Regions from separate parts of the Kitasatospora sp. NPDC043950 genome, predicted to be linked through region 1. Evidence: riboswitches for the same ligand, from Rfam matches in the RefSeq annotation. Region 1 holds a riboswitch; the other holds the start of a gene.

Region 1 (7,770 bases):
AGGTCGGCATCCAGGTGGAACAGGCCGTGGTCGGCGGGCAGAGCGTCCACCAGGGCGCCGGTGCGGCGCAGTTCGGTGCGTTCGCGCATCCGGCGCAGGTGGGCGCGGCGCACTGGGTGTCCAGGTACTCCTCGGCGTCGCGGCCCAGCGTCAGGGCCAGCACCACCTTGGTGAACAGCACGCTCCGCAGGCTGGGTTCGGGCGTGTCCGGACCCCGGAGCCAGGTCTCGAACTCCGTCGCCCCGCGTCGGTGATCACGTAGCGCTCGCGTTCGGGTCCCTCGCCGGAACCCGGTCAGAACGCGGCCAGAACCCGGGCGGAGACACCGTCACCCGGGTGCGGGCGGGCAGGAGGCAGCCCCACGCTCACCCCCTGCACCGCACCACGGCCCGGCACCCCCACGGTCAACCGGGCCAAGCCGTCCCCTGGCACGAAGGATGCGGCCGGACCCCAGCCTGCCCGCCCGCCCGGCCGCTGCCGAGGGTCGAACGTCCCGGGTGCGCGAAGGGGCGCCGGGCGGCCGCACGCCCGGGCGTGACCCGGAACGCGACCGGCGCGCGGCGGCGCCGTCCGCAGGTCCCGGTGGTACGAGCCCGCACGACTCTTGTGCGCGGGCGGCCACCGGGTGGAAATTGGGTGACGAAGCCCCACGACCCCACCACCGCGCCGCCCCAACCCCCCTGAGGAGCCGTCGACGTGTCCAGCACACCCCGCCCCGCCCGGCCCTCGTCGCGCCCGCCGCGAACCGGCCGCCGGCTGCGGCGGGCCTTCGGTGCCCGGCACGAACCGCTGGTCCGGCCCGTCGACCGGGCCCGCGCCCGCGCCTGGCTGCTGAGCACCCTCGGGGCCCTGCTCGCCCTCGCCTTCGCCACCGGCAGCGCCCTGCTCGCCTACCACGCCACCGCACCCCAGGCCGACAGCGACCGCCTGCGCCTCCACAAGGTCGACGCCGTGGTGCTCACCCTCCCCGACCACGGCTCCGGCACCGGCACCGGCTCCGGCACCGGCGGACGCTTCGGCGCCGGCTACAGCACCCGCGTCGACGCCGAGGCCGCCTGGACCTACCCCGACGGGCAGCCGCACACCGGCACCGTCCAGGCCCCCCGCACGGCCGTCACCGGCACCGTCGTCCCCGTCTGGGTCGACCCCGCCGGCGCGCTCTCCTCGCCCCCGACCAACCGCGCCTCCGTCGCCGTCTCCGCCGTCTGCACCGGCGCCGGCGCCCTTCTCGCCCTCCTGGCCCTGCTCACCCTCGCCCTGCGCCTTCGCCTGCACGTCCTCGACCGCCGCGCCGACGAAGCCTGGACCCAGGGCTGGGCCCGCCTCGAACCCCTCTGGAGCGGCCGCGCCGGCCACCGCCAGGACGACTGACCCCTGAGGACGAGCGGGGGCCGGCGAGCGGAGGGGCGCGGCGCCGGGTCAGAGCGGGTGGGTCCAGGCCGGGGCGGGGTGGGATCCGGCGGCCCGGTGGGTGAGGGCCGCGACGGCGACGAGGAGGGTCAGGGCGAGGGTCAGGGCGACGGGAACGTCGGCCTGGCGGATGAGGAGGGCGCCGACGAGGGCGCCGACGAACATCCAGACGGCGGAGGCCAGACGGCGGGGGCCGGTGCGGTCGGCGGCGAGGGCCGTGATGGTCATGGTGAGCACCGTGGTGGTCAGGTCGGGGACCTTGAGGGAGCGGACCACCGCGTTCTGGCCGCCCATCGCGAAGGCCAGCAACCCGATGAGGCCGTAGCGGGCCGGGTCGGAGGTGTAGCCGGCCACGGCGGCCAGGGCGATGCTCGCGGCGACGAGCACCACCTGGCCGACCACCGCCGTGGTCAGCAGCCGCCCGCGGTGGTCGGGCAGCCGCCGGGCGAGGTGGCCCCCGACCAGGGCGCCGAGTACGAACGCGGCGAGGGCGCTCAGTGAGGCGGTGGCGGAGAGTCCGGCGGCACCGGCCAGGGCGAAGCCGAGGAAGACCACGTTGCCGGTCATGTTGGCGACGAAGACGTGGCCGAGCCGGAGGTAGCTGACCGCGTCCACCAGTCCGGTGACGACGGTGAGCACCAGCAGCATCGGCACCAGCGGCCCGTGCCTGGGGTCGGGGGTGAACATCGGGACCTCCTGGTCGGCCTCGTGACGGTGCCTCCGTTCTACCTCCCCCGGGCCGCCTACTAGGCGAGCGCGGGGCGGCTCGGGTCGTCGGGTTCGTCGTCGAGGTGCCAGTGCAGGTCGCGGACGCCGGGTTCGAGGGAGAGCCGGCTGACGACCTGTTCGAGGGCCGGGGCGACCTGCCCGGTGATGGCCACGGTGGCGCGCAGGCTGGTGGCGTCGCCGCTGTCGGTACGGCGGGCGCGCAGGCCGGTAGGGGCGAGGCCGGAGGCGGACAGGGCCTGGAGCAGCAGGGCCCGGATGTGGGTCTCGGCCTTGCGCTCGCATTCCAGGTGGACGGTGGCGCGGACGGTGGAGTCGGGGTCGCTGCCGGACTGCGGGGCGCGGTCGAGCATCCGGCCGGCCGGGCGCAGGATCAGGTGGACGGCGAGGACGCCGAGCGTACCGAGGACGGCGAATTCGAGCTTCCCGGCGGCGGCGAGCACCCCGACGGCGGCCGAACACCACAGCGTGGCGGCGGTGTTGAGGCCGCGGACGCCGGCGCCGTCGCGCAGGATGACGCCACCGCCGAGGAAGCCGATGCCGGAGACGACGTAGGAGGCGACCCGGGTGGGGCTGGCGGCGTCGCCGACGGCCTCGCTGTACAACACGAACAGGGTGGCGCCGGCGGCGACCAGGGCGTTGGTGCGCAGGCCGGCCATCCTGGCCCGCCACTGGCGTTCGACGCCGATGAGCGCGCCGCAGGCGACCCCGGTGGCGAGCCGGACGAGGAAGTCGGCGGTGGTCAGGGTGTGCACGACGGCACCTCCTTCACTGGGAGAGCTGGCAGAGCTGGGAGAGCGGGAAGGGCTGCGAGACCTGGGAGACGGACGGACGGGTGGCGGGCCGCTGCCCACCACCCGCCCGTTCGGGCTGCGGTCTGCGGCTCAGTGGTTGAGCGCGGTCTGGACGATCTTGATGATGACCATCACCATCGCGACCAGGAGGTAGGCGCGCAGGGCGCCCATGCCGACCTTGCGGGCGGTGGACATGACCGGCTTGCCGAGGGTCTCCAGCGGGGGCATCCGCCATTCCTCGCGGCCGGTGCGGTCGATCGGGTCCTCCTTGGTGGCGGTGCGGCCGAAGGTGAAGAAGTACCCGGCGACCAGCACACCGGCCACGCCGCAGCCGGCCATGATCCACAGGATGGCCTGCGAGCTGATGTCGGGCCAGACCACGGCGGCGGTCAGGATCAGCGACAGCATCACCAGGACCCCGACCACGGCGGAGGTGAAGGCGTTGGTCTTGGGCCCGTTGACCCACGGCCCCAGGACGGCCTTGTCGTTGCAGAGCAGCAGCAGGAACACCGTCGCCGAGGGCAGCAGCACACCCGCCAGCACCTGGACGAACTGCGTCATCAGGCCCTGGGTGTAGCCGGTGGACAGCAGCGTGATCGCGGCCGCCACGACCACCAGGCCGGCGTAGATCGCGTAGAAGCCCTTGGCGCCCTTGACGCCCCGGTGCAGCGAGTGCCTGATGCCGAACACGTCGCCGATCGCGTAGGCGGTGGAGAGGGAGACGGCGAAGGCGCCGATGATCGAGGCGTCCAGCAGCGCGATGGCGAACAGCACGCCCACCACGTGTCCGGCCTTGTCCTCAAGGCCCTTGGCGACGGCGGCCGCGTCGGAGAACTGGCCGAAGCCGTCGGTGCCGGCGAAGGCCGCGGCGGTGAAGCCCATCATCGCGGCGGCGCCGATGATGACGATGGCGATCCCGATCCACAGGTCGACCTTCTCGTACTTCATGAACCGCGGCGTGATCCGCTTGTCGATGACGTACGACTGCTGGAAGAAGAGCTGCCACGGGGCGACGGTGGTGCCCACGATGGAGACGATCACCAGCATCACGGCCGCCAGCTGGCCCGAGCCGCCCGGCATGCTGGGCACCACGAAGTCGTGCGCCATCTGCGAGGTCTTCGGGTGGACCATGAAGTAGATCGGCACCAGCAGCAGCGAGCCCACGCACAGCGTGACCGCGACGCGCTCGAAACGCTGGAACGAGCCGGTGAACGCCGAGGCGATGATGATCACGGCGGCCAGCACCACCGAGGCGACCTTCGGCAGCCCGAGGTATCCGGCCGCCAGGGTGACACCGATGAACTCGGTGACCAGCGTCAGCGCGTTCAGTAGGAACAGGTCGATGACGCTGAACGCGCCCCAGAACTTCCCGAAGCGCTCCAGGATCAGCCGGGCGTGGCCGACACCGGTGACAGCGCCCAGGCGCAGCACCATCTCCTGGTTCACGTACAGCACCGGGACCAGCATCAGCAGCGTCCACAGCAGCTGTGTGCCGTAGTTCTGCCCCGCCTGCCCGTACGTCGAGAAGGCGCCCGCGTCGTTGTCGCCGACCATCACGATCAGGCCGGGGCCCACGATGGCGAGCAGGGTCTTGAGTCTTGCGGACAGGCCGTGGCGCGGCGTGGTGTCGTCGAGCCGGATGGTGCCGAGCGCACCCTTGATGTCGCCGACGTGGGCGTCGTCGAGCACGGCGGTGCGGGTGGTGGTGGGGACCTTCGGGTCCAGCATCACGTTGGTCATGGCAGGGCCTCCCTGCCCCCTTCCTTGAGGGGGCGACAGGGGGCACGCAGCAGCGATCCTCCCTGCGAGAGCGCACGGCGTCGGACCGCACGGCGGCGCTGAGCGGCGGCGGCCGTGAGGGCATGACGGAGCGTCAGACGTCGTACGTCGGGGCGCGGTTGAGCGCATGACGCAGCGTCAGGTGAACGCGCGCAGGGAAGGTTGTTACCGCGTGCCAGAGGTGATCGAGAGCATGCGGGGGCAGGGGCGACTATGGCCCGGACTATCGCAGTCCATGTCTCTCGCCTCCTCCCGGTCGGGGGCGCACGTCTGTGCACCGCATCGCGACACGGCAAGGAGCGGACCGGCCCCACGGGACCGGCACACCCCAACTCGTCAGAGCTTTGGCACTCCACGGCGTGTCCAGCCCGATCGGCCGGAAGCCACTTGGGGTCAACCCTTAACTCGGGAAGACCTGTCCTGAACCTGGGCGTCTCTCGACGTCGTCGGGTCAGTGGCCTGTGTCCGTGAAGACGCCTCACCGAACGAGGTGCCTTTCAAATCTCGTCAAGCATAAACCCTCCCCTTCACCCGGATAGCGGCGTTTCGACCGAACTTCGACAGCTTTGTAGAAGCTTGACCAAACCCACCCCTCGACGTGCACCCCCGTCCGGCATATATAGTTCACCGACATATGCAGCTCAACAGCTCACGAGGGGGAAGTGTGTCCCACAGCGATCCGACCCGATCCGCACCCGTCCTGCACCTGGCCAACGTCACCCGGGTGCACGGCCGGGGCGCCGCCGAGGTACACGCCCTGCGCGGCGTCGAACTGGCCGTCCACCCCGGCGAGTTCGTCGCCGTCATGGGCCCGTCCGGCTCCGGGAAGTCCACCCTGCTGACCCTGGCCGGCGGACTCGACGCGCCCAGCGAGGGCGAGATCCTGGTCGAGGGCGTGGCCCTCGGCGGCCTCAGCCGCGGCCGGCTCGCCGACCTTCGGCGGCGCTCCATCGGGTACGTCTTCCAGGACTACAACCTGATCCCCGCCCTCACCGCCGCCGAGAACATCTCGCTGCCCCGCGAACTCGACGGAGTCTCCGGACGCACCGCCCGCCGCGAGGCGCTCGCCGCCCTGGAGGAGCTCGGCATCGGGGAACTCGCCGACCGCTTCCCCGACGACATGTCCGGCGGCCAGCAGCAGCGCGTCGCCATCGCCCGCGCGCTGATCGGCGAGCGCCGCCTCGTCCTCGCCGACGAACCGACCGGCGCCCTCGACTCCGCCACCGGCGAGGCCGTGCTCGCCGTGCTGCGCGCCCGCTGCGACGCCGGGGCCGCCGCGATGATGGTCACCCACGAGGCCGCGCACGCCAGTTGGGCGGACCGGGTGGTCCATCTGAAGGACGGCGCGGTCGCCTCCGAGAGCCACGGGCGGCGCACCGGCAAGCGCCGGCTGACCGCCGAGCCGCTCAGCGCCCCGGCCGACGGCTACGGCCACGCGGCCGACGGGGCCGGGCACTCGGCCACCGGCACCGGGCACGCGGTCGGCGACTTCGGCCACGCGGCCGACGGCTACGGCGAGGTGGCCCGATGAGACTCGGCGCCTGGAAGGTCGCCCTGCGCATCGCCCGCCGCGACGCGCTGCGCGCCAAGGGCCGCAGCGCCCTGATCGTCGCCATGATCGCGCTGCCCGTCCTCGGCGTCACCGGCGCCGACGTCGTCCACCGCAGCGGGCAGCTCACCCCGGCCGAACGGGTCGAACGGGTGCTGGGCGGGGCGGACGCCCTCGTCACCTCGCTCGCCCCCGGCCGGGCCGTCGAGCAGGCCCCGGTCGCCGAGGACGGCGCCTTCGCGGCCCAGCCCCGCCCCGGACAACCGCCCACGGCCGAGCAGCAGAAGGCCGCCGGCACCGACCCGGTCACCCTGGTCACCGGGCTGCTGCCGCCGGGCAGCGTGCTCACCTCCGCCCGGCAGGGCCCGGAGACCGGCGCGACCTCCCCCGAAGGCCTGGTCCGCACCCTCACCACCGAGGCCGACCTCACCGACCCGCTCTGGCACGGCCGGCTCAACCTGGTCGACGGCCACGCCCCGGGCGGCCCGCGCGAACTGGCCGCCACCCGGGCCTTCCTCGACAACGCCGGGCTGGCCGTCGGCGGCACCACCACCTTTCCGGGCCTGGAGCGGACCACCTTCACCATCACCGGCGTCGTCGAGCACCCGGACGACCTCCGCCGGGTCGAACTCGTCGCCCAGTCGGGCGCGTTGCTGAGCCAGCTCGCCGCCGCCACGCCTCCCGGCAGCCCGGCCGCGGCACCGCCGGAGCCCGAACGCGGCGCCTGGCTGGTCCGGCTCCCCGCCGGGGCCACCCTCGACTGGGCCAAGGTCCAGGAGTTCAACGCCCACGGCTACACCCTCACCGCCCGCTCGGTCGCGCTCGCCCCGCCGCCGCGCGCCGCCGTCCCCTACTACCGGGACGCCTACCGCTCCTTCGGCCCCTCCGCCGACGACAACACCAAGGTCGTGGTGGCCACCGTCACCGGCATGGGCCTGCTGGAGGTCGCCCTGCTCGCCGGCCCCGCCTTCGCGGTCGGCGCCCGCCGCTCCCGCCGCCAGCTCGCGCTGCTCGGCGCCGCCGGCGGCCGGCGGACGCACGTCGGCGCGGTGGTGCTCGGCGGCGCCCTCGTCCTCGGCGCGGCCGGGGCCGTGGTCGGCGTGGTCCTCGGCGGCGGCCTCGTCGCCGGGCTGCGCCCGTGGATCGAACGGGCCGGCGGCGCCCGCTTCGGACACTTCGCCCTGCCGCCACTGGACCTGCTCGCGATCGGCGGGATCGGCCTGCTCACGGCGCTCCTCGCGGCCGCGCTGCCCGCCCGGCAAGCCGCCCGCCGCAGCGTCACCGCCGGACTCACCGACCGGGACACCGTCCAGGCCCCGAACCGCTGGGTCACCGTGCTCGGTGTGCTGCTGCTCGCCGCCGGCGCCGCCCTGGCCCTGTACGGCGCGAGCGCGCTGCAACACGGCGGCGTGCCCGTCGTCAGCACCTACGACACCCGCACGCTGACCGTGCTCGGCGGCTCCGTCATCGCCGAACTCGGCCTGCTCGCCTGCACCCCCGCACTCGTCGCCC
Region 2 (7,770 bases), on a different contig from region 1:
CGGGCCGGTCAGCGGGCGGGGTGCCAGGGGTGCCAGGAGGCTTCCAGTCGGGCGGTGCTGTCCGGGGCCGTGACGGTCCGCCAGCTGGCCCGCAGCCGGGCGGGGCGGTCGGCGGAGGCGGCGGCCGGTGCCGGGGCCTGGGTCGTGACGGCGTGCAGGACGGGGCTGTCCAGCGGGCTCTCCGCCAGGCGTCGGCCCACGGCGGCGAGCGCGGCGCGCAGGCGGCCGCGGCCGGCGGACGGGAGGGAGGGGTGGAACGCGGCGACGATGGACATGGCAGGTCACCTCCGTGACGGGGCGGCGGGTGGAGGGGGTGCGCGAGGGCGCGGGTGGTGCGGTCGGCGGGGCGTCAGCCGTGCGGCCGGTGGCGGGCGGCGGCGCGGCTGAGGCGGCGCGCGGCGGCCGGCGGGAGGTCCGCGAAGTCGGCGAGCCAGTCCGGGCGGTGGCCCTGGCGGGCCAGCAGGTAGGTCAGGTGCACGCGCGGCTCGTACGCGGAGGCCCGGGTGTTGGGTGTGCCGGAGTGCGGGCAGGCGCCGGGGTCGTCGAGGCGGTAGTCCCTCTCGACGCCGTCGTGCAGGGCGAGGCGGACGCGCGGGCAGTGGTGGTGAAGGGCGGTGCGCATGGCCGTACTTCCTTCCTTCCCCGGGTGCGGGGCGGTCGAGGTTTCCGGGTCGGGGCCGGGGCGGCGGCACTGTCGGGCGCCGCCCCGGCGGCGGCTCAGTGGTTGAGCGCGGTCTGGACGATCTTGATGATGACCATCACCATCGCGACCAGGAGGTAGGCGCGCAGGGCGCCCATGCCGACCTTGCGGGCGGTGGACATGACCGGCTTGCCGAGGGTCTCCAGCGGGGGCATCCGCCACTCCTCGCGGCCGGTGCGGTCGATCGGGTCCTCCTTGGTGGCGGTGCGGCCGAAGGTGAAGAAGTACCCGGCGACCAGCACGCCCGCCACGCCGCAGCCGGCCATGATCCACAGGATGGCCTGCGAGCTGATGTCGGGCCAGACCACGGCGGCGGTCAGGATCAGCGACAGCATCACCAGGACCCCGACCACGGCGGAGGTGAAGGCGTTGGTCTTGGGCCCGTTGACCCACGGCCCCAGGACGGCCTTGTCGTTGCAGAGCAGCAGCAGGAACACCGTCGCCGAGGGCAGCAGCACACCCGCCAGCACCTGGACGAACTGCGTCATCAGGCCCTGGGTGTAGCCGGTGGACAGCAGCGTGATCGCGGCCGCCGCGACCACCAGGCCCGCGTAGATCGCGTAGAAGCCCCTGGCGCCCTTGACGCCCCGGTGCAGCGAGTGCCTGATGCCGAACACGTCGCCGATCGCGTAGGCGGTCGACAGCGACACGGCGAAGGCGCCGATGATCGAGGCGTCCAGCAGGGCGATGGCGAACAGCACGCCCACCACGTGCCCGGCCTTGTCCTCAAGGCCCTTGGCGACGGCGGCCGCGTCGGAGAACTGGCCGAAGCCGTCGGTGCCGGCGAAGGCCGCGGCGGTGAAGCCCATCATCGCGGCGGCGCCGATGATGACGATGGCGATCCCGATCCACAGGTCGACCTTCTCGTACTTCATGAACCGCGGCGTGATCCGCTTGTCGATGACGTACGACTGCTGGAAGAACAGCTGCCACGGGGCGACGGTGGTGCCCACGATGGAGACGATCACCAGCATCACGGCCGCCAGCTGGCCCGAGCCGCCCGGCATGCCGGGCACCACGAAGTCGTGCGCCATCTGCGAGGTCTTCGGGTGGACCATGAAGTAGATCGGCACCAGCAGCAGCGAGCCCACGCACAGCGTGACCGCGACGCGCTCGAAGCGCTGGAACGAGCCGGTGAACGCCGAGGCGATGATCACCACTGCCGCCAGCACCACCGCGGCCACCTTCGGCAGCCCGAGGTATCCGGCCGCCAGGGTGACGCCGATGAACTCGGTGACCAGCGTCAGCGCGTTCAGCAGGAACAGGTCGATGACGCTGAACGCGCCCCAGAACTTCCCGAAGCGCTCCAGGATCAGCCGGGCGTGGCCGACACCGGTGACAGCGCCCAGGCGCAGCACCATCTCCTGGTTCACGTACAGCACCGGGACCAGCATCAGCAGCGTCCACAGCAACTGCGTGCCGTAGTTCTGCCCCGCCTGCCCGTACGTCGAGAAGGCGCCCGCGTCGTTGTCGCCGACCATCACGATCAGGCCGGGGCCCACGATGGCGAGCAGGGTCTTGAGTCTTGCGGACAGGCCGCGGCGCGGCGTGGTGTCGTCGAGCCGGATGGTGCCGAGCGCACCCTTGATGTCGCCGACGTGGGCGTCGTCCAGTACCGCTGAACGCGGGGCGGGGACCTTGGAGTTGAGCGTGGCGTTGGTGGTCATGACGATCCTCCCGTGGGCCCCGGGGCAGGCGGGGCGATCGGGGGCGCACGGCGGCGATCCCCCTGCGGACGGGCGCGGCGCATCGCCACCCGGCGGTGCGGGCCCGTTCGGGCACGGCGAAGCCGGGTGTTGAGGTGATGTACCGTCAGAAATGTTCGCAGGGAGGGTCGTTACCGCGTGCCGGGAGTGTGCGAGGACAGGCGGGGGTAGGGGCAACTGTGGCCCGGACTACTGCAATCCATGTCTCTCGCCTCCTCCCGGTCGACGCACCCCGTGGTGCGTGTGATCGACGCGGCAAGGAGTTCGCCGGCGCGCGAAGCGACCGCCGGTTCACCCCAACTCGTCAGAGCTTTGGCACTCCACGGCGTGTCCAGCCCGGTCGGGCCGGAAGCCACTTCGGATCAACCCTTAGGTCGGGAAGATCTGTCCTAACCCTGGGCGTCTCTCGACGTCGTCGGATCAGTGGCCTGTGTCCGTGAAGAAGCCTCACCGAACGAGGTGCCTTCTTCAAACCTCCAGAAGCATAGACCGCGCGGAGGCCGATACTTGCGTACTTGGTAGAACCTTTACCTTCTGTCTCCGGTCGTCCCGGCCGAGGCGCGGCGAGGGGTGGCGGGGGGCGGCGGGGCGGATCGGGTGACGTGGGGTTTTGCCGCCGGGCCGCCACGGAACGACTTCCCACCGCATCGGCAGCAGCACCAGGTTGCGCCCGAATCCGAGGGGTGGCATGGCGTCCGCAGGCTCCCAGGGTGGTCCCCGGCAGGCGCGGGCCCTCGTGCTCGCCCGCCACGCGAAGCTGTGGCTCGTCCCGAGCATCCTGTGCGGCCTGCTGGCCGTGGTGCTCTCGCTGCTCTACATGGGCGGCATCCTCAACCCGACCGGGCACCTGCACCGGCTCCCGATCGCCCTGGTGAACGCGGATCAGGGCCCGCCGCCGCCGGGCCGGGCGGAGACCCTGGGCGCGCGGCTCAGCCGGGAGATCGTCGCCGGGACGCCCGGCAGCACCGTCGACTGGCGCCAGGTCGACCAGGCCGAGGCGATGGACCAGCTCTCCACCGGGAAGGTCTACGGCGCGCTGCTCGTCCCGCAGGCGTTCACCGCCGACGTGGCGGCACTGACCACCGGCCGGGCCACCGAACGGCCCACCCTGACGGTGCTCACCAACCCCGGCCTCGGCAGCCTCGGCTCCTCGCTGGCCTCCCAGATCACCCAGTCCGCCGCCCACCAGGCCTCGCTGGCGCTCGGCAAGGAGCTGACCGCGGCCGCGCCGCCGTCCGGTTCCGCCGGCTCCGGCTCCGGCACGGGCACCAGCGCCACCGCGCGGCTGCTGCTCGCCGACCCGCTCGCCGTCACCACCCGGGTCGGCCACCCGATCGGCGCCCACAGCGGGCTCGGCCTGAGCGCCTTCTACTACACCCTGCTGGCCGTGCTGACCGGCTTCATCGGCGGCAACATCATCCACAACGGCGTCGACACCGCGCTTGGCTACAGCGACAGCGAGCTCGGCCCCTGGCACACCCGGCGCCCGACCGTCCCGATCACCCGCACCCAGACTCTGCTGCTGAAGATGGTCATGACGGCCGGCATCATGCTGCTCACCACCACCCTGGTGATGCTCTGCTCGGTCACCGTCCTCGGCATGGACGCCCCGCACCAGGCGCTGCTCTGGGTCTTCGCCTACTGCGCCAGCCTCGCCGTCGGCCTCGGGGTCCAGGCGATCAACGCGGCGTTCGGCGGGATCGGGCAGCTGGTGTCCATGTTCGTCTTCATCGCGCTGGCGCTGCCCTCCTCGGGGGCGACCATCCCGCTCCAGGCGGTGCCCGGCTTCTACCGCTTCCTCAGCGTCTTCGAGCCGATGCGCCAGCTCAGCGACGGCATCCGGGCGATCCTGTTCTTCGACGCCCGGGCGGACGCGGGCCTGGCCCGGGGCTGGACCATGATCGCGGTCGGCGTGCTGCTCGCCCTGGCCTTCGGCTTCGGGATGACCCGGTACTACGACCGCAAGGGCCTGCACCGCTGGACGCCGCAGCCGTCGGAGTAGGCGTTCAGGAGTGGGCGTTCAGGAGTGGGCGTTCAGGAGTGGGCGCCGTCCTCGGTTCCTACGCCTTGGTGACGGTGACCTTGAGGTGCTTCATGATCGGCTGGTCGCTCTGGGTGCTGTGGTCGGCGATCGCGCACAGCACGTTCATCTCGGGCATGTAGCCCGCCGCGCAGCCGCGCGGGATGTCGTACGGGATCGCGAGGTAGCCGTTCAGGGTGCGGGTGCTGCCGTCCTTCGCGGTGCTGGTGATGTCGACCGGATCGAACTCGGCGATGCCGCGCTCGCGCATGTCGTCGGTGTTCAGGAAGACCAGCGTGCGCAGGTTCCGCACGCCCCGGTAGCGGTCGTTGTCGGAGTAGATCGTGGTGTTCCACTGGTCGTGGGAGCGCATGGTGCCCAGCGCCAGGGTGCCCGGGGCGGGGACGACGTCGGGCAGCGGGGCGGTGGAGAACTCGGCCCGCCCGGAGGGGGTGAGGAAGACCAGTTCGCGGGCCGGCTGCTTGATCCGGAACCCGAGGGGCAGCCGCACCCGGCGGTTGAAGTCCTCGAAGCCGTCCAGGGCCCGGGACATGGTGTCGCGGATGCGGTCGTAGTCCTCGATGTACCACTCCCACGGTGTCCCGCTGTCCGGCAGCGCCGCGCGGGCCATCCCGGCGACGATGGCGGGCTCGGACAGCAGGTGCGGGGAGGCCGGGCGCTTCATGCCGACGGACAGGTGCACCATGCTCATCGAGTCCTCGACCGAGGTGCTCTGCACCCCGCCGCGCTGGTGGTCCTTCTCGGTGCGGCCCAGGCACGGCAGGATCAGCGCCCGGCGGCCGTGCACCAGGTGGCTGCGGTTCAGCTTGGTGCTCACCTGGACGGTCAACTCGCAGCCGCGCAGCGCCTCGTGGGTGTAGGGCGTGTCGGGCGCGGCGAGCGCGAAGTTGCCGCCCATGGCGACGAAGACCGTCACCTCGCCGCGCCGCATCGCCTCGATGGCGGAGACGGTGTCCAGGCCGTGCGCGCGTGGCGGGTCGATCCCGCAGGCCTCGGCGAGGCGGTCCAGGAACTCGGGTGAGGGGCGGTGGTCGATGCCGCAGGTGCGGTTGCCCTGGACGTTGCTGTGCCCGCGCACCGGCGACGGGCCGGCGCCCTCGCGGCCCAGGTTGCCGCGCAGCAGCAGGAGGTTGACGATCTCCCGCACGGTGTCCACGCCGTGCTCGTGCTGGGTGACGCCCAGGCACCAGCTGACGATGGAGCGGTCGGCGTCGCGGTAGACCCGGGCGGCCTTGAGGACCTCGGCCCGGTCGAGCCCGCTCTGCCGCTCGATCTCCTCCCAGGGGGTGGCCCCGCACAGCGCGCGGTAGGCCTCGAACCCGGTGGTGTGGCGCTCGATGAACTGCCGGTCCAGGGCCCGGGGGTCGGCCGTGGCCTGCTCCAGGATCGCCTTGGCCATGCCGCGCACCAGTGCCATGTCGCCGCCGATGCGCGGTTGGAGGTTCAGGGTGCTGGTCTTCGTGGACTTGAACAGCGCCATGTCCACGAAGTCGTGCGGGACGATGGTGCGGGTGGCGGCCGCCTCGATCAGCGGGTTGATGTGCACGATCTGCGCGCCGCGACGGTGCGCGTCGGCGAGGGCGGTGAGCATCCGGGGCGCGTTGGAGGCGGCGTTGACGCCCATGATGAACAGCGCGTCGGTGACCTCCCAGTCCTTGAGGTCGACCGTGCCCTTCCCGGTGCCCAGCGAGGCCTGGAGGGCGCGTCCGCTGGCCTCGTGGCACATGTTGGAGCAGTCCGGCAGGTTGTTGGTGCCCAGTTCGCGGGCCATCAGCTGGTAGAGGAAGGTGGCCTCGTTGCCGAGCCGACCGGAGGTGTAGAAGGCGGCCCGGTTCGGGTCGTCCAGCTCGCGCAGGGTGCGGCCGACCAGCTCGAAGGCGTCCTTCCAGCTGATCGGGACGTAGTGGTCCGAGGCGGCGTCGTACACCATCGGCTCGGTGAGGCGGCCCTGGTCCTCCAGCGCGAAGTCGCTCCACCCGGACAGCTCGGTCACCGAGTGGGCGGCGAAGAACTCGCGGCCGACCCGCTTGCGGGTCATCTCCCAGGTGACGTGCTTGATGCCGTTCTCGCAGATGTCCAGGTGCAGGCCCTTGGTGTCGTCCGGCCAGGCGCACCCGGGGCAGTCGAACCCGGTGTTCTCGTGGTTCATCCGCATGATCGCCCGGGGCCCGTCCACGTACGCGCCCTCCTTCACCAGGAAGCGCGTCACGCTCTTCGCGGCACCCCAGCCGGCGGCCGGGTGGTGGTACGGCGCGAACTGCGGCGGCCCGACGGGGTCGGGGCCCACGGCCGGCTCGTCCCGGGCGGGGCGGTTCCGGGCGGCGTGGTTCTGCGCGGGGTCCTGCGCGGAGTCGTCCCGCGCGCGGCCGTCGGGGGAGTTCACGAAGCCCTCCGTCCGCCGACCGACAGCACGACCGCGCTCGCCGCGCCGTTCGGCGCCTCGTAGTTCACGGTCTCCCCGGCATGCCGCCCGAGCAGCGCTCGCCCGAGCGGGCTGTCTGCGGTCACCAGGGTCTCCTCCCGCACCTCGGCGAGCTCCGCCACCTCGACGGTCTCCTCCACCCCGTCCGCGAACCGCACGGTGACGGTGGAGCCCACCCCCACCACCTCCGTGGACGGCGGCCCGGCGGCGGCCCCCTCGCGGACCCGGGCCTCCAGCTCGGCGATCCGCTCGTCCAGCCGGGCGACGTCGTCGGCCCGCTGCAACTCGTCCGCCGCGTCCGCCCGGTCGCCGACGTCCTCCCCGCGCAGCGTCCCCACCACTTTCGCCCGCTCGCCGCGCAGCTCGGCCAACTCCTCCTGCACGGCGCGCAGGGCCTCGGCACTGATGGGCTCGGGACCGTCTGTCATGGCTGCTCCCGGGTCGTTCGCGGAACGCTCAAGCACGGGTCGCTTCCATTACCCCACCACCCCGCACCCCCGGCAAATCCGCCGTGGGCGAGGCTCCCGCGACCGGCCCCGGGGGTGGCGGTGATCACCTTCGCGGTGGGCGGGCGTCGGGGCGGTGGGCCCCGGTCGGGACGAAGCCGCAGGTCCGGGCGGTGCGGGCGGGGCGCGGCCGGGCAGGCGGGGGGAGGGACCGGCCGAAGGGGTGGGGGCGGGCGAAGCTACCATGTGCGCAACACCCTCAGCTCGAAAGATGGACTTGTGACTGTCAACGACGACGTGTTCACGGACTGGAAGAACCGCGAGGAGATCGCGGAGTCGATGATCCCGATCATCGGGCGACTGCACCGCGAGCGGGACGTGACCGTCCTGCTGCACAGCAGGTCCCTGGTGAACAAGTCGGTGGTCAGCATCCTGAAGACGCACCGCTTCGCCCG

Evidence for each region. A riboswitch is a leader RNA that binds a small molecule or an ion and turns the genes downstream of it on or off. The one in region 1 is predicted to bind magnesium.
Region 2: linked by a shared signal. The riboswitch ahead of AC07BF_RS01630 (NRAMP family divalent metal transporter) and the one ahead of AC07BF_RS17365 (NRAMP family divalent metal transporter) in region 1 are both predicted to bind magnesium.

What each region holds. Positions count from the first base shown of each region.
Region 1 covers NZ_JBWKER010000023.1:60,674-68,443, reverse strand. Annotated here, with positions in the region: partial or broken gene AC07BF_RS17385 (PadR family transcriptional regulator) at 1-288, opposite strand, end outside; gene AC07BF_RS17380 (Rv1733c family protein) at 697-1,371, shown strand; gene AC07BF_RS17375 (YoaK family protein) at 1,420-2,097, opposite strand; gene AC07BF_RS17370 (MgtC/SapB family protein) at 2,157-2,891, opposite strand; gene AC07BF_RS17365 (NRAMP family divalent metal transporter) at 3,021-4,670, opposite strand; M-box (ykoK) riboswitch at 5,030-5,206, opposite strand; gene AC07BF_RS17360 (ABC transporter ATP-binding protein) at 5,344-6,240, shown strand; gene AC07BF_RS17355 (FtsX-like permease family protein) at 6,237-7,770, shown strand, end outside.
Region 2 covers NZ_JBWKER010000002.1:94,916-102,685, reverse strand. Annotated here, with positions in the region: gene AC07BF_RS01640 (hypothetical protein) at 9-275, opposite strand; gene AC07BF_RS01635 (hypothetical protein) at 350-622, opposite strand; gene AC07BF_RS01630 (NRAMP family divalent metal transporter) at 718-2,367, opposite strand; M-box (ykoK) riboswitch at 2,695-2,872, opposite strand; gene AC07BF_RS01625 (YhgE/Pip domain-containing protein) at 3,095-4,408, shown strand; gene AC07BF_RS01620 (FdhF/YdeP family oxidoreductase) at 4,467-6,734, opposite strand; gene AC07BF_RS01615 (GreA/GreB family elongation factor) at 6,827-7,297, opposite strand; gene AC07BF_RS01610 (glyceraldehyde-3-phosphate dehydrogenase) at 7,595-7,770, shown strand, end outside.